4 regions of the Bradyrhizobium sp. Kon37 genome follow, and region 2 is predicted to be linked to each of the others. Evidence: predicted binding sites of a transcription regulator. Region 2 holds the regulator's gene; each other region holds the start of a gene.
What was found. Region 2 encodes PhoB, which activates phosphate uptake and scavenging genes when phosphate is short. Its sites were predicted from a motif close to TGTCATNNANCTGTCAT; they were not measured.
Positions count from the first base shown of each region.

Region 1: a site for PhoB is predicted at 3,222-3,238, ahead of AC0L3J_RS06575 (acetoacetate decarboxylase). Genes of this name have one in related genera too.
Region 3: a site for PhoB is predicted at 1,869-1,885, ahead of AC0L3J_RS26560 (DUF2794 domain-containing protein). Genes of this name have one in related genera too.
Region 4: a site for PhoB is predicted at 2,809-2,825, ahead of AC0L3J_RS06100 (DUF47 domain-containing protein). Genes of this name have one in related genera too.

Region 1 is NZ_JBVVOY010000002.1:471,176-475,948, forward strand. Features, by position in the region: gene AC0L3J_RS06565 (carbohydrate porin) at 1-1,117, opposite strand, end outside; gene AC0L3J_RS06570 (transporter) at 1,140-2,156, opposite strand; gene AC0L3J_RS06575 (acetoacetate decarboxylase) at 2,266-3,048, opposite strand; gene AC0L3J_RS06580 (patatin-like phospholipase family protein) at 3,279-4,442, shown strand.
Region 2 is NZ_JBVVOY010000001.1:277,410-282,182, forward strand. Features, by position in the region: gene AC0L3J_RS01435 (acetylornithine transaminase) at 1-642, opposite strand, end outside; gene AC0L3J_RS01440 (GcrA family cell cycle regulator) at 1,098-1,610, shown strand; gene phoB (phosphate regulon transcriptional regulator PhoB) at 1,812-2,519, opposite strand; gene phoU (phosphate signaling complex protein PhoU) at 2,543-3,259, opposite strand; gene pstB (phosphate ABC transporter ATP-binding protein PstB) at 3,270-4,091, opposite strand; gene pstA (phosphate ABC transporter permease PstA) at 4,088-4,773, opposite strand, start outside.
Region 3 is NZ_JBVVOY010000017.1:62,332-67,104, reverse strand. Features, by position in the region: gene acnA (aconitate hydratase AcnA) at 1-301, shown strand, start outside; gene AC0L3J_RS26565 (DUF1223 domain-containing protein) at 536-1,327, shown strand; gene AC0L3J_RS26560 (DUF2794 domain-containing protein) at 1,949-2,317, shown strand; gene AC0L3J_RS26555 (GNAT family N-acetyltransferase) at 2,430-2,960, opposite strand; gene AC0L3J_RS26550 (Bax inhibitor-1/YccA family protein) at 3,185-3,976, opposite strand; gene AC0L3J_RS26545 (ABC transporter permease) at 4,247-4,773, opposite strand, start outside.
Region 4 is NZ_JBVVOY010000002.1:388,045-392,817, forward strand. Features, by position in the region: gene AC0L3J_RS06085 (peptide chain release factor 3) at 1-620, opposite strand, end outside; gene sugE (quaternary ammonium compound efflux SMR transporter SugE) at 790-1,104, shown strand; gene AC0L3J_RS06095 (inorganic phosphate transporter) at 1,097-2,104, opposite strand; gene AC0L3J_RS06100 (DUF47 domain-containing protein) at 2,120-2,764, opposite strand; gene AC0L3J_RS06105 (branched-chain amino acid ABC transporter permease) at 2,923-3,891, opposite strand; gene AC0L3J_RS06110 (branched-chain amino acid ABC transporter permease) at 3,893-4,756, opposite strand.

The DNA of each region.
Region 1 (4,773 bases), on a different contig from region 2:
GCGGACGGCCAGGCGTGAAGCCGACAAAGCCGATGCCGCCGTCGAGATAGAGATCAATCGGATTGCGGTCCGGCGGGCTGTAGGCGATGCGGCCGAACGCGGTGACGCCCGGGATCGAGGCCGACGTGCTGTTGTCCTTGAGTTCCGGCGGGCGATAGAGCACCTGCTCGACGACCGCGAAGATTCCGTAATTGCCACGAAGCCTTGCCGGAATGCCGCTTCCACCGGGATCGGCGATCGACAGCCCCTCCGCCGTCAAGCGCTGGCTGTCGAACGATCCATAATGCCTCCAGGCCCCCGGCGTGATATTGCCGGCGAGCGGGTGGCCGCCAATATCGATGTCGTAGCTGAAGCGAACCTGCCCGATCACCCACGGCGGGTCGTTGATGCGGAAGGCGAGACCATGATGGTCGCGAAGCTGCGGATCTGCATCGCCAGGTCCTGACGGATCGCCGTTGAAGACAGCACCGAACGCGGTGATCCGATCCGTCAGCGCGGCCTTGATGCGAATGCCGGGGACCGCGATTGGCGGCGCCGGGCCGCCGGCCGGGAGGTTCGAGGCCTTGATCGCCGGCCAGCCGAACGTGCCATTGATGAAGAGGTCGTCGGTCTGGCTGTCGAAGAACTCGACATCGGCGGCCTGCTGGCCGGCCCTGATGTTCAGCCTGTCATTGAAGAGGCTCTGCTCGAAATAGGCATTGTAGAGCCGCTGGTCCGGCAACGCCTCGATCTCGCTGATGGTCGCGAGGTTCTGGATGTTGTTGCGGCTCAGGCCTCGCCCGTAGATCACGAAGGCATTGGCGTAGAATCGGCCACCGGTCCAGCCGACCAGCTTGTCGAGATCGGCATCGATCGACAGATCGAGGCGGCCAAAATGGATGGCGCCGCGCTTAACGCCGCCCGACACATTGCCGATATTGTCGGCGATGTAGGTAGCGCCGAAATTCAGGCCCTTGTTGGCGAGGCCGTCATGCCACTCGTTGAACCATTTCGGAGCCAGCCACTCCGCCGCGCTCTCGTCCTTGGCGCCGGCGAGCACGCTGGTGCTCGCCACCGTCAACGCCAGCACAACCGCGGCCGCATGACGCAGCGGAAATTGATGAGCGGTCCCGATCACGGCTGACACCGACTAGCGTGCCTTACTTGAAGATACCGGTACGCCGCATGAAGAGATAGGCCGCACCGACCGACGAGGCCATCAGGAGAGCCGCCCAGAAAAATCCACTCTCGACCTCGGTTAGAGGCAGGCCCTTGGTGTTCATGCCGAAGATGCCGGTGATCAGCGTCGGCGGCAGCAGCAGCGAGGTCACGATCGAGAGCGTGTGGAGGTGGTTGTTGCTTTCCTCCTCGTTCTTGAAACGCAGCTCCTCCTCGAGCAGGCGGCTGCGTTCGCGCAGCTCGACGATGTCGTGGTCGAGGCCGTCCAGCCGCTGCGCCAGCTTACCGGCCTGGATACGCAAATCCGGCGACAGGTGGTCGGTGTTCTTCTGGTCGAGACGATGGAACAGCGTACGCAGGCCGGTGAGCTGGCGATGCAGCCTGACGCAGGTCCGGCGCAGACGGCCGAGATTGCGGCGCATCTCCGGCTTGACATCGTCGGCCAAAATCCGCTCCTCGATCTCGTCGATCTCCTGGCCGAGCTTGTCGGCCATCCTATCAAGCGTGTCGGCGACCTCGTCGACGATCTTTTCGAGGAGATGAGCGACGTTGTCGACGCGGTAGCCGCCTTCGAGCACCCGGCGTGTCGCATCCGCCGAGCACAGCGCCTGATGGCGGCCGCTGATCAGGAGCCGCTCGGTCATGGCGAAGCGCAGGAACGCGGTCTCCTCCGTCGCGCTGCCAATGTCGCGCACGAGGTCGGAGAACACGCCGTAGACGCAGTCGTCGATGACATGAAGCTGCTGGAAGGTGTCGTTGGACAGCAAGAGCGCGCGCGCGAGCGGCGGCAGCTGCGACGCGGCGATCCACGGCCGTGAACGCGCATCCGTGAGGTTGAAATGCAGCCAGAGCCGGCCGTCGTGACTGAACTCGATCGGCTGGTCGATCGGCAGCGCCTCGGCACCGCCGTCGTTGTGGAGGCGGAACGCCCACACCAGGCCAGGAATGCCAGGCACGAGATCCGATGTCGCGCTGACAAGCTTCGCCGGCTCAGCCATGACCAATCCCACCGTCAACGAACGCCCCGCTCCGGAAGATGGCTGACGGCATCTTCCGGACCCTCGCGGGTACTCAATTACGGCATTGTTACAGTTTGATGATGCCGCTCTACTCGGCCGCCAGCCCGGTCGCGGCCACCGCCTCGGCTTCCCTGATGTAGTCGTGCACGACGCGGCCGAACGGCAGCGTAAGGTCGGCGATGTAATGATGCGCGCCGAGGCAGCGGCGGACCGGGAAATCGGCGACGGGCGCGTTGACATGCGGCACCAGATGCAGCCGGCCGGGCCCCATCCAGGAGCCCTTCGGCACGATGTCGATGAGGTTGATCGCGACCAGCTGGCAGATCTCGAGGCGGCCGTCGACGCCGGGGATCATCTTCAGATTGATCTGCGTCTTCGACAGCGTCGCCCGGGTCAGATCGCCGTTGCCGGCCATGCTCTCGTGCTTGTAGCCCATCGTGCCCATGGCGACGAGCTGGCCGGCATATTCCAGCGTGCCCGTCAGCGTGTCCTTGACGATCTCGAGTTTGGGATGGGCGTATTTCTTGGGGAAGCCCCAGATCTCGCGGCCGGCGGCGATCGGCGGATCGTCGTCCAGATACATCTGCGAGACAAAATTGACCTCCTCGCCGTGCAGGCGCGCGGGGATGACGAGGCCGGATTCGGTGTAGCTGCCGAAACCGGACGAGTCCGGCATCCGGATCCACTCGTAATGCACGATCGGCTGGTCGATCGGCTGCAGCGGCTCAGGCAGGCCGGCGCGGATCAGGTCCGGATCGGTCTCGTAGGTGATGACGAGGAATTCGCGGTTGACGAAGCGATAGGGCCCCGCCGGATAGCTCGGCCCGGCCGCCGGCATCGACGGAAGTCTCAGTAAATCTTCCCTACGCATCGCCGGTCTCCTCTCGTGGTGCTCATGTGATGCCCGCCCGGCAGCGTCAGGCGGCGATGCAGATTGCTAGCCGCCGTCATTGACTGCGATGTGAAGGATTTCCGTCAGCCGCACGACCGCAGCCATTCCCAAGGCGATCATGGCGCATGCAAGCGATGCATCGGCGCCAGCATTGTCATTACGCCGTCACCGCCGGACGCAATCGTTTGGCGAAACAGGGAGCACCGACCATGGACGCCCGCACATATCAGACACATCAGCCTCCTTCACGAGGTTGGCGGCCCGAGCGCTGCGACCGCGTCGCGCTGGTACTGCAAGGTGGCGGCGCGCTCGGCGCCTACCAGGCCGGCGTCTACCAGGCACTGCACGAGGCCGGCATCGAGCCCGACTGGGTCTGCGGCGTCTCGATCGGCGCGATCAACTCCGCCATCATCGCCGGCAACAAGCCGGAGAAGCGGCTTGAGGCGCTGCGCATCTTCTGGGAGCGCATCACCAACCGCAAGATCTGGCACTACACGCCCGATGGAGACATCTTTCGCCAGTGGCGCAATCTCACCAGCGCCTGGATGACGTCGGCGATGGGCCAGCCGGGCTTCTTCAGCCCGCATCAAGTCAATCCCTGGCTCAGCCCGGTCGGAGCCCGGACCGCCACCAGCTATTACGACACGATGCCGCTGAAGGAGAGCCTGCTCGAGCTGGTCGACTTCGACCTCATCAACGAGAAGAAGGTTCGCTTCGCGGTCGGCGCCGTGAACGTGCTCTCCGGCAATTTCATCTATTTCGACAATTCCCATGACGAGATCGAGCCGGAGCACATCATGGCTTCCGGCGCCCTGCCTCCGGCCCTGCCGATGGTACGGATCGGCACCGATCATTTCTGGGACGGCGGCATCGTCTCCAACACGCCGCTCCAGCACCTGCTCGACCAGGAGGACGCGCTCAATTCGCTGGTCTTCCAGGTCGACCTCTTCAGTGCGCGGGGCGTGCTGCCGCGCTCGATCCAGGACGTGATGGCCCGCCACAAGGACATCATGTATTCCTCGCGCACCCGCCACAACACCGACGTCTACCGCCGCACCCACAACCTCAAGGTCCTGCTCTACAAGGCCCTGGCAAAGCTCCCCGACGAGCAGCTCTCCGAGGAGGAGCGCAAACTCAAGTCGAGCCTGCGTCACATGCCGGAGATCGCGATCCTGCATCTGATCTACCAGCAGAAGGCCTATGAGGGCGACGCCAAGGACCACGAATTCTCGGGCACCTCGATGCGCGAGCACTGGACCTCCGGCTACGAAGACACCAAGCGCACCCTGAAGCGCCGCGACTGGATCAAGATGCCCGACGAAGGCATGGGACTGGTGGTGCACGACGTGCACCGTGAGACGGAGAGCGCGTAGCTCTATCGACCCCATCGCGATCACCCAATTCCCGTTCCCGGCTTGCAGGCACACTTTCGCATTCTCGCGGCTCATTTTGCCCGAGCTTTGCTCTCGTCTTCGCACCCTCTCGAAAGAAAGGGCGCAGGGAAGGCCGGGCGCCGGCTGGCACCCGTAGTCCCGTGTGCGAGCAAGACGCGCACGGGGTGGACGACAGGTGACGCCGGCAACCGGCCTTCGCTGCGCGAATGGTTTTACGGCTTATGACGCGCTCTCCCCGGGGAGCGATGCACTATTGCCCCCGTCGCCTTGCGGATGGCTGATGTGCTGACCCGGTTGGGCAGAGCATCAC
Region 2 (4,773 bases):
CAACAGACCCTTCTCGTCGCAGAGCTGGCGCAACGCCCTCAGGAAGGCGGGCGTTGCCGAACGCACACCGCCTTCGCCCTGGATCGGCTCGATCAGGATGCCGGCGGTCTGCGGACCGATCGCCTTTTTCACCGCGTCGAGATCGCCATGAGCAACCTGGTCGAAGCCCTCCATCGGGGGTCCGAAACCTTCGAGATATTTTGCCGAACCCGTCGCAGCCAGCGTCGCCAGCGTGCGGCCATGGAAGGCGCCTTCGAAGGTGATCATGCGATAGCGGTCGGGATGGCCCTTCGCGGCGTGATAACGGCGCACGACCTTGATCACGCATTCCAGCGCTTCGGCGCCGGAATTGCAGAAGAACACGAAGTCCGCGAAACTCTCATTGCACAGGCGCGCGGCGAGCTTTTCGCCGTCCGGGCTCTGGAACAGGTTCGACATGTGCCAGAGCTTCGTGGCCTGCTCCTGCAACGCCGCGACCAGCGCCGGATGGGCATGGCCGAGCGCATTCACCGCCACCCCGGAGGTGAAATCGAGATAGCGCTCGCCATTGGTCGCGATCAGCCAGCAGCCTTCGCCACGCTCGAAACCGAGGTCGGACCTGGCGAAAACGGGGAGCAAATGCGGCGCTGCGCTGTTAGTCATGACGGTCACTTGAATGTTGCGGACGGTGTGTGCGTGCATTGCGCAACGCACCATCGACCGGCCCGGAAAACGAAACGTGCCGCCTCTTGAGGGCGGCACGCACGACTATCTTAGGCCTGGTGAAACGGGTGTCAATGCCGCCCGGAAAGCCTCGCGAAACGCTGAATCCGTAGTCTTGCGGTGCCGATTTTGCGGGATTTAGCCACGGAACATGTGGAAGCGAGTCGGCGGACTCTTGCGCGGGAGTCACGCCATATTGTAGCGTTTGGATTGTCAGATACGACATCTCGTGCAGTGGTTCTGATCTTTAAGTCCTTATGTACCGGCGTAAACGTTCGGGCGTTCAAGACGCGCCCGGCGAGCCTTAAGGGATTCTGACGGCACGGGTTTTTGAAGGCTTAGGCATTCGCTGCGAGGCCCCAGGATGGCTGGCGCGCAGCGAGGGAAAGGGTGCAATGACGGTTTTGACCTGGTCCGATGATCGCGTCGAGCAGCTGAAAAAGCTCTGGGAGGCCGGACTTTCGGCCAGCCAGATCGCGGCGGAGCTCGGCAATGTGACCCGCAATGCCGTGATCGGCAAAGTGCACAGGCTCGGCCTTTCGGGCCGCGCCAAGAGCCCATCGTCGGCAGCGCCGCGGCCGCGCAAGGCGCGCCCCGCGCAGCACATGATGCGGGTGAGCCGCCCGATCTCGCGCGGCAACACCGCGCTGGCGCAGGCCTTCGAGGTCGAGGCTGAGCCGGATCCGGTCACCTACGACAACGTGGTGCCGATGAGCCAGCGCCTGTCGCTGCTGGAATTGAACGAGGCGACCTGCCACTGGCCGGTCGGCGATCCCTCGAGCCCTGACTTCTTCTTCTGCGGTGGACGGGCGCTGTCCGGCCTGCCCTATTGCGCCCAGCACTCGCGCGTTGCGTACCAGCCGGCGTCAGATCGGCGCCGCGCACCGGTGAAGCCGGGTCCGCGGTAATCACGGCAAGTCGTCGCGCGAAGGTTCAATTTCAGTGTCGTCCTGGCGAAAGCCAGGACCCATACTCCGAGCACGCAGTAGTCGTGCGAAAGGGTCACTCCGAGTCTTCGCCAAACCACGTTCGGTGGTTATGGGTCCCGGATCAGCGCTCGCTTCGCTCGCTTGTCCGGGACGACGGCTGAGAACCTCAAGCCTGCAACCCTACACCTGCTCCGCCTTGGCAAAACGATCATCCAGCGCGTAGCCTGCGCCGCGGACGGTGCGGATCGGATCCTGCTCGCGGCCGAGATTGAGCAGCTTGCGCAGTCGGCCGATATGGACGTCGACGGTGCGCTCGTCGATATAGATGTCGCGGCCCCAGACGCTGTCGAGCAGCTGCTCGCGCGAGAACACCCGCCCCGGGTGCTCCAGGAAGAACTCCAGCAGGCGATATTCGGTCGGACCTAGATCGATCGGCCGGCCCGAGCGCGCCACGCGGCGCTTGTCGCGGTCGAGCTCGATGTCGCCAAAAGCAAGCACGGTGGCGAGCCGCTCGGGGCTTGCGCGCCGCAGCAGGCCTTTCACGCGCGCCAGCAGCTCCGGCACCGAGAACGGCTTGACGATGTAATCGTCGGCGCCGGTCGCAAGACCCCGCACCCGCTCGCTCTCCTCGCCGCGCGCGGTGAGCATGATGATCGGGAGCTGCTTGGTCTCGGGACGGGTGCGAAGCCGACGGCACAATTCGATGCCTGACAGGCCCGGCAGCATCCAGTCGAGCACGATCAGATCGGGAATGTGCTCCTTGAGGCGGGTGTCGGCGTCGTCGCCGCGCATCACCGTCTCGACGTCATAGCCGTCGCCTTCGAGGTTGTAGCGGAGAAGCTCGGTCAGGGCTTCCTCGTCCTCAACCACCATAATGCGTGCGCCCATCGGGTCGTCGCTCCTTAAGTCTTTCAGGTGTTCGGTACCGTGTTGGCAAAGGTCGTCATGTCGCCCTTCGGCCGCTTGTCGGTGATCGCCTGGCCCTCGATCATGTAGAACACGGTCTCGGCGATGTTAGTGGCGTGATCGCCGATCCGCTCGATGTTCTTGGCGCAGAACATCAGATGGATGCAGAACGAGATGTTGCGCGGATCCTCCATCATGTAGGTGAGGAGCTCGCGGAACAGCGAGGTGCAGATGGCGTCGACCTCCTCGTCGCCCTTCCACACCGCCATCGCCGCCGGCAAATCATGCGCGGCATAAGCGTCCAGCACCGACTTGACCTGCTGCTGGACGAGGTCGGTCATGTGCTCGAGGCCGCGGAACAGCTTGAGCGGATGGAAGTCCGTCTCCAGCGCTGCGACGCGCTTGCCCATGTTCTTGGCGAGGTCGCCGATGCGCTCGAGATCGGTCGCGACGCGCATGGCGCCGACGATTTCGCGCAGATCGACCGCCATCGGCTGGCGACGTGCGATGGTGAGCACCGCGCGCTCCTCGATGCGCTTCTGCAGCGCGTCGAGCTCGGTGTCGATGGCGACGACGCGCTGGCCGAGCGGGACGTCGCGGCGGATCAGCGCGTCGACGGACTCGACGATCATGCGCTCGGCGATGCCACCCATCTCGGCGACCAGGCGCGTGAGTTCCTGGAGGTCGGTGTCGAAGGCCTTTGCGGTATGTTCAGAACCCATGTCGCGTCTCCTAGCCGAACCGGCCGGTGATGTAATCCTGCGTGCGCCGGTCGGTCGGCGACGTGAAGATCTTGCTGGTGTCGTCGAACTCGATCAGCTCGCCGAGATACATGAACGCGGTCTTGTCGGAGACGCGCGCCGCCTGCTGCATGTTGTGGGTGACGATCGCGATCGTGTAATCCTCGGACAGCTCCTGGATCAGCTCCTCGACCTTGGCGGTCGAGATCGGGTCGAGCGCCGAACAGGGTTCGTCGAACAGGATCACCTCGGGCCGCACCGCGACGGTGCGGGCGATGCAGAGGCGTTGCTGCTGGCCGCCGGAGAGCGACAGGCCAGAGGCGTTGAGCTTGTCCTTGACCTCGTTCCACAGCGCGCCGCCGCGCAGCGCCTTCTCGACGCGGCCGTCCATCTCGGACTTCGAGATCTTCTCATAGAGACGGATACCGAACGCGATGTTCTCGTAGATCGTCATCGGGAACGGCGTCGGCTTCTGGAACACCATGCCGACGCGGGCGCGCAGCAAATTGAGGTCCAGCTTGCCGTCGAGGATGTTGGTCTGATCGAGCATGAGCTGACCGGTGGCGCGCTGGCCGGGATAGAGGTCGTACATCCGGTTGAAGATGCGCAGCAGGGTCGACTTGCCGCAACCCGACGGACCGATGAACGCGGTGACACGGTTGGCGCCGAGCGTCAGGTTGATGTTCTTCAGCGCGTGGTGCTCGCCGTAATAGAAGTTCAAGTTGCGCACGGTCACCTTGGGGGGCGCCTCCGGCAGCACCGGCGCGTGCGGCAGGCCACCGGACGCGCTCATCGATACGGAAAGATCACTCATTTTGCAGTCCTCTCGGCGCCAAGGATGCGCGCGCCAATATTAAGGGCAAGAACGGTCAGGGTGATGAGCAGCGCTCCGCTCCAGGCCAACTGCTTCCAGTAGGCATAGGGGCTCTGCACGAAGTTGTTGATGGTGACAGGCAGGTTCGCCATCGTCTTGTTCAGGCCGAGGCTGAAGAACTGGTTCGACAGCGCGGTGAACAGCAGCGGCGCGGTTTCACCGGCGACGCGAGCGGTCGCGAGCAGCACGCCGGTGATGAGACCCGATCGGGCAGCCCGATAAGCGATCCGCTTGATCACCAGCGAGCGCGGCAGGCCGAGCGCCGAGGCCGCCTCCCGCAACGCGTTCGGCACCAGCAGCAGCATGTCCTCGGTCGTGCGCAGCACCACCGGGATCACGATGACCGCGAGCGCGAGCGAGCCTGCGATCGCCGAGAAGCCGCGCATCGGCACCACCACCGCACCGTAGATGAACAGGCCGATGATGATCGAGGGCGCCGAGAGCAGGATGTCGTTGATGAAGCGGATCACCGAGGTCAGCCGGTCGTTGCGGCCGTATTCGGCGAGATAGGTGCCGGCGAACATGCCGAGCGGCGCGCCGATGCCGACGCCGATCACCGTCATGATCAGCGAGCCGACGATGGCGTTGAGCAGACCGCCCTCGTTCGATCCCGGTGGCGGCG
Region 3 (4,773 bases), on a different contig from region 2:
GATCTGCCAGAGCTTCGAGCGCATCCACCGCTCCAATTTGGTCGGCATGGGCGTGCTGCCGCTGACCTTCGAGGACGGCACCTCCTGGTCCTCGCTCGGCCTGAAGGGCGACGAGAAGGTCACCCTGCGTGGTCTCATCGGCGATCTGAAGCCGCGCCAGAAGCTGACCGCCGAGATCGTCTCCGGCGACGGTTCGCTGCAGCGCGTTTCGCTGCTCTGCCGCATCGATACGCTGGACGAGCTCGAATACTACCGCAACGGCGGCATCCTGCACTACGTGCTGCGCAAGCTCGCGGCGTAAGCGCGGATTTGTGAACGGTGGCTCACTGCGAAGTGAGTAGTAGGTTACACGAAGGCGGCCTATCACAAGGCCGCCTTCACGCGTTTGCGGCAGGCTTCAGATGGGCCCGCCCGGCGGAGAACCTCACGCTTTGGACGGTTACTTTGGCGGACGAAAGTGCGAGGCCCGTAAGACTACGGTGACCATCCGGCGGTAAGATTTCCCTCTCACGAGCAATGGTGTGCGGCGTTCGACATGACAACAATGACGGCTTCTCATCTGGTTTCACGCAACGTGATCTCGAGGTGGTCCGGCGCCCTCTGGTCGGGTGCTCTTGGTCTCTGTGCGATCGTCGCCGTCATTCGTCCTGCCGAGGCTGACCCCCGCGCCGTTGTCGAATTGTTTACCTCGCAGGGCTGCTCCTCCTGCCCGCCGGCCGACAAGATCATCGGCGACCTCGCCCGCGATCCCTCGATCATCGCGCTGAGCATGCCGATCGACTATTGGGACTATCTCGGCTGGAAGGACACATTGGCCGATTCGCGCTTCTCTGCACGGCAGCGTGCCTACTCGCGCATGCGCGGCGACCGCGAAGTCTACACGCCGCAGGTCGTGGTCAACGGCTCCACGCATGTCGTCGGCAGCGACCGCACCGGCATCGAAAGCGCGATCGGCAAAACCGACAAGGGCACGGGCGTGATGAGCGTGCCGGTGACGATGTCGCTCGCGGGCAAGCAGATCAACGTCTCGGTGGCCGCGAGCAACGAGCCGACGGCGTCCCACGGCGAGGTCTGGATCTGCTCGATTGCGAAGTCGGTGCCGATCGCGATCAGCCGCGGTGAAAATCGCGGACAGCAGGTGATCTATCACAACGTGGTGCGCAATCTGCTGAAGGTCGGCGACTGGACCGGCCGTCCGGAAAGCTGGACGGTGCCGATCGAGAACCTCACGCGCGACGGCGTCGACGGTGCTGTGGTCTATGTCCAGGACGGCAGCCGGGAAAAGCCGGGCCCGATGCTGGGCGCGGCGTATACGTCGCTGCACTAACGCGCACACTTCGAATCTTCCGATTCAAGCACACTCTCAATCCTCATGTGAGGAGCGCGCTCTTGCGCGCGTGGCGGACGATGCTGCGCATCGCCGCGAGAACCATGCAGGCCTTGCTGAGGCAGCTCGGCCTCGATCCTTCGAGACGCCGCTTCGCGGCTCCTCAGGATGAGGGGAGGGAGTGTTCTCGCTGATGAGGAAAAAGTCCGTCGAAGCGGAAACATCCCGACACAAACAAAACCGACCCCAAACAAAAAAGGACCAACTCGCGTTGGCCCTCCTTGTCGTGCGAACAGACCCGATCCTAACGGCCCCGGGGGGCTGGGGGCTGAGGAATCCGGAACCGAAAGGACCGGGTCAACGCACATAGGTCTTTTCGCAATGCAGGGCGGCAGTCGCTTGGCGGAAAAGCGGCGACACTATGATTCCTGCTAACGATCCCGTGACGGTTTGCCGCGACAGAGTTCCACCGCTGCGTGTGGGCGGATCTGCTCCGATTCGAGTCCTTACAGGGCCCCTTGCGGTGGGGAACAGTTGGCGCGATCATGCAACTGTCATGATCCGCGGTTCCGGGGACGGTCTTCGCGGACGCGGTCATGCTGATGCGACAGGAGGCGGCCTATGAGTCTGTCGGAGGATGCCGATCCGAGCGAACAGCGCGGGGCGGCGCGCCCCGCCGCTTCGAATGCGCAACTGAGCCGCGTGACGTTCAACCGGCTCGAGCTGCACCGTATTCTCAATCTCTACGGCCGGATGGTCGCCGACGGCGAGTGGCGCGACTACGCCATCGACTTCCTCAGGGATCGCGCCGTGTTCTCGGTCTTTCGCCGCGCGTCGGAAGTGCCGATCTATCGTATCGAGAAGGATCCGCGTCTCGCGCGCAAGCAGGGCATGTACAGCGTGATCTCGGCGACGGGTCTGATCCTGCGCCGCGGCCACGAGCTCGAGCGCGTGCTCCTGGTGATCGATCGCAAGCTGGCGGTGGTGTAGCGGCGCGCTCGGTGCTGTAGGGTGGGCAAAGGCGCATCGCGCCGTGCCCACCATCTTTCGTCAAACGCGTTGGCTATGGTGGGCACGCTTCGCTTTGCCCACCCTACGAGACCTATTTTGCCGGCACGCTCTTCGCGCCCTCACCAAGATCCCGCTGCATCATCACCGTGTCCAGCCAGCGGCCGAATTTCAGCCCGACGCTGGGATGCGTGCCGATCATCTTGAAGCCGCCTTTGGTGTGCACGCCGATCGAGCCGGCATTGGCGGAATCGCCGATCACGGCGATCATCTGGCGGAAGCCGCGCGCCTCGCATTCAACGATCAGCCGCTCCAGCAGGAGCGCTCCGAGGCCGCGGCGGTGGAATGCTGGATCGAGATAGATCGAGTTCTCGACCGTGAAGCGGTAGGCCGGTCGCGGCCGGTAGGCGCCGGCATAGGCGTAGCCGGCGACGCGCCCGTCGAGGATGGCGACGAAATAGGGATAGCCGCCGTCGATCAGCGTTCGGTAGCGGCGCGTCATCTCGGCGAGGTCGGGCGGCTCCAGCTCGAACGTCGCGGTGCCCTCGCGGACAGCCTGCTGGTAGATGGCGGTGATGGCGGGAAGGTCGGCCTCAGTGGTGGGCCTGATTTCGGGTGCGGACATGGGGCAAGATTAGAGCCTTCCCGGGACGACTGGAAGAGGCAACGGTGCTTCCTCATACTCCGTCATTGCGAGGAGCCCTTGCGACGAAGCAATCCAGAAATGCACCGGCGGAGGGACTCTGGATTGCTTCGCTGCGCTCGCAATGACGCTGGGTGTGGAGAGGCCAGCCCAAACAAAAACCCCGGCCTTTCGGCCGGGGCTGGTGTCGTCGCTATGGCTGGCGCTTAGTCGCGCTGGCCGAGGAGCTGCAGGAGCAGCGTGAACAGGTTGATGAAGTTCAGGTACAGCGACAGCGCGCCGGTGATGGCCGCACGCTCTGCGATGTCACCGCCGGCCGAGGCGTAGCCGTAGATGTAGTCGTTCTTCAGCCGCTGGGTATCCCAGGCGGTGAGGCCCGCGAACACCAGCACGCCGACCACCGACACGACGAACTGCAGCACCGAGCTCGCCAGGAACAGGTTCACCAGGCTCGCGATGACGATGCCGATCAGGCCCATGAACAGGAACGAACCCATTCCGCTCATGTCACGCTTGGTGGTGTAGCCGTAGAGGCTGAGCGCGCCGAAGGTCGCCGCGGTGATGAAGAACACCCGCACGATCGAGGTGTGCGTGAACACCAGGAAGATCGAGGACAGCGAGACGCCCATCAGCGCCGCGAACACCCAGAACAGGATCTGGGCGGTCGAGGGAGCGAGACGGTTGATGCCCGCCGAGATCACGAACACCATCGCGAGCGGCGCGAGCATGAACAGCCACTTCAGCGGGCTGACGAACATCGCGTAGCCGAACGGCGTCAGGAACAGCTTGCCGACGCGGACGGCTTCCGGGGTCGGAACATCCGTCACGGCGGCCATGTAGACGCCGAGCGCGGCAAGGCCTGTGATGGCCAGGCCGATGCTCATGTAGTTGTAGATGCGCAGCATGTAGGCGCGCAGGCCGGCATCGACCGTCGCGGCGTCAACACGCCCGGCGGCCCTGCCGAAAGGAGAAGCGTAATTGCGGTCTAGGTCCGACATGGTCGAATTCCCGTTGGTTGGTCCGGTCCGGCATGAGGGTCGCCATGCCGCCGGTTCGTCAAATTCTATCTCGGATACCGATGTCTGCCGACTAAATTTTGGCTAACAATCGGGGCTCCGAACCCATTCGATATGTGGGAAACTAACACATCCGCTGCAACCGTCCACGCGCGGCTGAATGTCGCCCTTCCCTGCAATCCTGGCGAGCGGACGTGGTTAATCGCTGGAATCGTGCGATTTCGCTCCCGCGCACCCGCCCGCTACCATTTGTCACAAATTCCGCAACACCGTGGCAGGCTTTTTGTTCAACGCCAGCAGCGTGCCGGCGAGACCCAGGCCGACCGTGACGACCAAGGCAGCCGCGACCACGCCGGCGGCGCTGCCGCCCTGCCAGACGAAGGTGAGGGTCATCAGCCGGGTCACGATCATCCAAGCCGCGACGCTGCCGGCGAAAACGCCGAACATTGCGGTGGCAAGTCCGATCAGGAGGTATTCGAGGGCATAGGCGCCGAGCAGCCGCAGCCGGGTCGCGCCCAGGGTCTTGAGGATCACCGCATCGTAGACCCGGTGGCGATGGCCGGCGGCGAGCGCGCCGCCCAAAACCAGGATCGCCGAGATCAGGGTCACCGCGCTGGCGCCGCGGATTGCCAGCGCCAGGTTGGTCACGACCGAGCCGACCGTCTCCATCACCTCGCGCACGCGCACGCTCGTCACCATCGGATAGGCGTCAGCGACATCCTTGATGATCTTGCCGTCGCCGGCCGCATCGCCGCCGGCTTCCGTCAGCGTCGCGATGT
Region 4 (4,773 bases), on a different contig from region 2:
CCGCCGCCTTCGAGCAGGCGCACGCCGCCATTGACGACGTCGTAGGTGCCGAGGAACTCACGGCCGCGGCCGACAGGCCAGGTCATCGGCGTGGTATCGAGCGCCAGGGTCTTCTCGATCTCGTCCAGGAGCTCGAACACGTCGCGGCTCTCGCGATCCATCTTGTTGATGAAGGTGATGATCGGGATGTCGCGAAGACGACACACCTCGAACAGCTTTCGGGTACGCGCCTCGATGCCCTTGGCGGCGTCGATCACCATGACGGCGGAATCGACCGCCGTGAGCGTGCGATAGGTGTCTTCCGAAAAGTCCTCGTGGCCCGGCGTGTCCAGCAGGTTGAAAACGAGGCCCTCGAACTCGAAGGTCATGACCGAGGTCACGACAGAGATGCCGCGCTCGCGCTCGATCTTCATCCAGTCCGAACGCGTGTTGCGCCGCTCGCCCTTGGCCTTGACCTGGCCGGCCAGATTGATGGCGCCGCCGAACAGCAGCAGCTTTTCGGTCAGCGTGGTCTTGCCGGCGTCCGGATGCGAGATGATGGCAAAGGTCCGCCGCCGCGACACTTCAGCGGCAAGCGAGGAACGGGCCGTCGATTCGGCTGTGGTGGCGATCTCGGACATTGCGGCAGCGTTTGGCAGGGAAAATGGGCCTGATCAAGCCTCATCTGGTGATTGCGGAGCCTTCCGGCCAGCCCCATATCGGGCCCAAGATCAGGTTGGGAGGGACGGCCTTCCGTTCCTGTCAGCACACCAGTCGCGGGGACGACCCTGCCTTGAATGGAGGGTCGTCATGGCCTGGAGCATCCTGTTCGTCGCCGGTCTGCTGGAGGTCTCCTGGGCGATTGGCCTCAAATATACCGAGGGGTTCAGCAAGCTCGTTCCGTCAGTTCTCACGCTCGGCGCCATGGCCGGCAGCATCATCCTGCTCGGGCTCGCCCTCAAATCGCTGCCGATTGGAACCGCTTATGCAGTCTGGACCGGTATCGGCGCGGTCGGTACCGCGACACTCGGCATCATCCTGTTCGGCGAGCCGGCCACCGCGTTCCGCCTCGCCAGCATCGGGCTGATCGTCGCCGGGATTGTCGGACTGAAGCTGGTTACCTGAGGAAGATCTTGACCGCCCACCAGCTCAGCGCGGCGACGATGGCCGAGGCCGGCATCGTGATCACCCAGGCATAGACGATCGAGCTGGCGACGTTCCAGCGCACCGCCGAGAGGCGGCGAGCGGCGCCAACGCCGACGATGGCGCCGGTGATGGTGTGGGTGGTCGAGACGGGAACGCCGAGGAAGGTCGCCATGAATAGGGTCGCGGCACCGCCGGTCTCGGCGCAAAAGCCCTGCATCGGGGTCAGCTTGGTGATGCGCAGGCCCATGGTGCGGACGATGCGCCAGCCGCCCATCAGCGTCCCCATCGCCATCGCGGCCTGGCACGAGAGCACCACCCAGAAGGGGACGAAGAATTCGCCGCCGAGCTGGCCCTGCGAATAGAGCAGCACGGCGATGATGCCCATGGTCTTCTGCGCGTCGTTGCCGCCATGGCCGAGCGAATAGAGCGAGGCGGAGGCGAATTGCAGGATGCGGAAGGCGCGATCGACGGCAAAGGGCGTGGAGCGCACCGAGGCCCAGGAGACGATCGCAACCAGCACCATCGCGAGCAGGAAGCCGACGAGCGGAGACAGCACGATGGCGATCACCGTCTTGGACAATCCGCTCCAGACCGCTGCCGAAAGGCCCGCTTTGGCCACACCGGCACCAAACAAGCCGCCGATCAATGCATGAGACGAGGACGATGGGATGCCGAGCGCCCATGTCACCAGGTTCCAGACGATGGCGCCGACCAGCGCGGCGAAGATCACCTGGGCATCCACGATCGCGGGATCGATGATACCGGTGCCGATGGTCTGGGCGACGTGCAGCCCGAACACCATGAAGGCGACGAAATTGAAGAACGCAGCCCAGAACACCGCGTATTGCGGCCGCAGCACGCGGGTCGAGACGATGGTCGCGATCGAATTGGCGGCGTCGTGCAGGCCATTCAGGAAATCGAACAGCAGCGCGACGGCGATCAATCCGACCAGGACGGGAAGACCCAACGCAACATCCACGGCGTGGCCCCTGCCCTAAACTTGCTCGATGACGATGCTGTTGATCTCGTTCGCGACGTCGTCGAAGCGGTCGGCGACCTTCTCGAGATGGTCGTAGATCTCTGCGCCGACGATGAAATCCATCGCGTTGCCGTTGCGATGCTTGAGGAACAGTTCCTTCAGCCCGATATCATGGAGATCGTCGACGCGGCCTTCCAGCTTGCCCAGCTCTTCCGTGATCGCGGTCAGCATGGCCACGTTCTGGCCGATCTTCTGCATCAACGGCAGCGCACGGCCGACCAGATTGGCGCATTCGATCAGAAGGCCGCCGATCTCCCGCATCGGCGGCTCGAAGCTGCGGACCTCGAACAGCATCACGGCCTTGGCGGTCTGCTGCATCTGGTCGATGGCGTCGTCCATCGAGGTGATCAGGTTCTTGATGTCGCCGCGGTCGAACGGGGTGATGAAGGTACGGCGCACCGCCGTCAGCACCTCACGGGTGATGTTGTCGGCATCGTTCTCGAACTGGTTGACGCGCTGGCAATAGACCGGCGTCTCCTCGCCCCCGTTGAGCATGCTCTGGAGCGCGATCGAGCCCTGGATCACGGTCTGGGCGTGGCGGTCGAACAGGTCGAAGAACCGTTCTTCCTTGGGCAGGAAAGCGCGAAACAATCGCATCATGGGAGAGAGACTACCGGTTGGATGATGGCCTGGCCCAAGCGGGCCGTCATGAAACTGTCATAGACCATTTTCGATCCACGCGCGTGCCACCTCACGCCCGTGGAGCCGGATCATCCACCGCTTTCGCGCGTCAACACATCTTCCATTATATCAATGACTTACAGCGACCGTCGGAAGTAATGCGCGATTTCGCCGATGACGCCGCGGCGGAAGGTCAGCACGCAGATCACGAAGATCGAGCCCTGGATCACGGTCACCCACTGGCCGAACCCCGCCAGATATTGCTGCATGGCGATGATCACGAAGGCACCGACCACGGGACCGAACACGGTTCCGAGTCCGCCGACCAGCGTCATCAGCACGACTTCGCCCGACATCGACCAGTGCACGTCCGTGAGCGAGGCGTTCTGCGCCACGAAGACTTTCAGCGCACCGGCAAAGCCGGCCAGCGTGCCCGACAGGACGAACGCCAGGAACTTGTACTGATCGGTGCGGTAACCCAGCGAGATCGCGCGCGGCTCGTTCTCGCGGATTGCCTTGAGGACCTCGCCGAACGGCGAATTGATGATGCGGAAGATCAGCAGGAAGCCGGCAAGGAAACCGACCAGCACGACGTAGTAGAGCACGGTCGGCTTGGTCAGATCGAAGACGCCGAACATGCGTCCCTGCGGAATGCCCTGGATGCCATCTTCACCATGGGTGAACGGGGCCTGGAGGTAGATGAAGTACAGAAGCTGCGACAGCGCCAGCGTGATCATCGAGAAATAGATGCCCTGGCGGCGGATCGAGATATAGCCCGTGATGAGCGAGAGCACGAAAGCACCGGCGACCCCGACGAGGATGCCGAGCTCCGGCGGCAACGCCCACACCTTCAGCGCATGCGCGCTGCAATAGCCGGCCGTGCCCAGGAACATCGCATGGCCGAAGGACAGCAAACCGCCGTAGCCGATCAGCAGGTTGAAGGCGCAGGCGAGCAGCGCGAAGCACAGCGCCTGCATCACGAAGAACGGGTAGACTCCCGTGAATGGCACCGAAGCCAACAGCAGCGCCATCACCACGAACACGATCATCTCGTCGCGGATCGTGCGCGGGGTTACCGGCAGCGTGTCGTCCGTCAAGGCTGTCATATCAGGCCGCCCTTCCCGTCAATCCCGTTGGCTTCACCAAGAGCACCAGCACCATCAGCACGAACACGACGGTGTTGGAGGCCTCGGGGTAGAAATATTTGGTCATGCCCTCGATCACACCGAGCGCAAAGCCGGTGATGATGGAGCCCATGATCGATCCCATGCCGCCGATCACGACCACCGCGAACACCACGATGATGAGGTCGGCGCCCATCAGCGGCCGCACCTGGTTGATCGGCGCCGAGAGCACGCCGGCGAGCGCGGCCAGGCCGACACCCAAACCATAAGTCAGCGTGATCATGCGCGGCACGTTGACGCCGAAGGCGCGCACCAGCGTCGGGTTTTCGGTCGCGGCACGCAAATAGGCGCCGAGACGCGTCTTCTCGATCAGGAACCAGGTCGCGATGCAGACCACCAGCGAGAAGATGACGACCCAGCCGCGATAGATGGGCAGGAACATGAAGCCGAGATTCATGCCGCCCTTGAGCTGGTCCGGAATGGCGTAAGGCATGCCAGAGGAGCCGAAATAATTCTGGAACACGCCCTGCACGATCAGCGCTATGCCGAAGGTCAGCAGCAGGCCGTAGAGATGATCGAGCCCCGTCAGCCATTGCAGCATGGTCCGTTCCAGGATCATGCCGAAGATGCCGACGATGATCGGGGCAAGCAGCAACGCCCACCAATAGTTGATGCCGCCGATGTTCAGCAGGAAGTAGGCGACGAACGCGCCCATCATGTAGAGCGCGCCATGGGCGAAATTGATGATGTTGAGCATGCCGAAGATCACGGCAAGCCCGAGACTGAGCAGCGCGTAGAACGAGCCGTTGATCAGTCCCACCAATAGCTGAGCGTAAAGAGCCTGCATCGATCCCGCACCCGGTC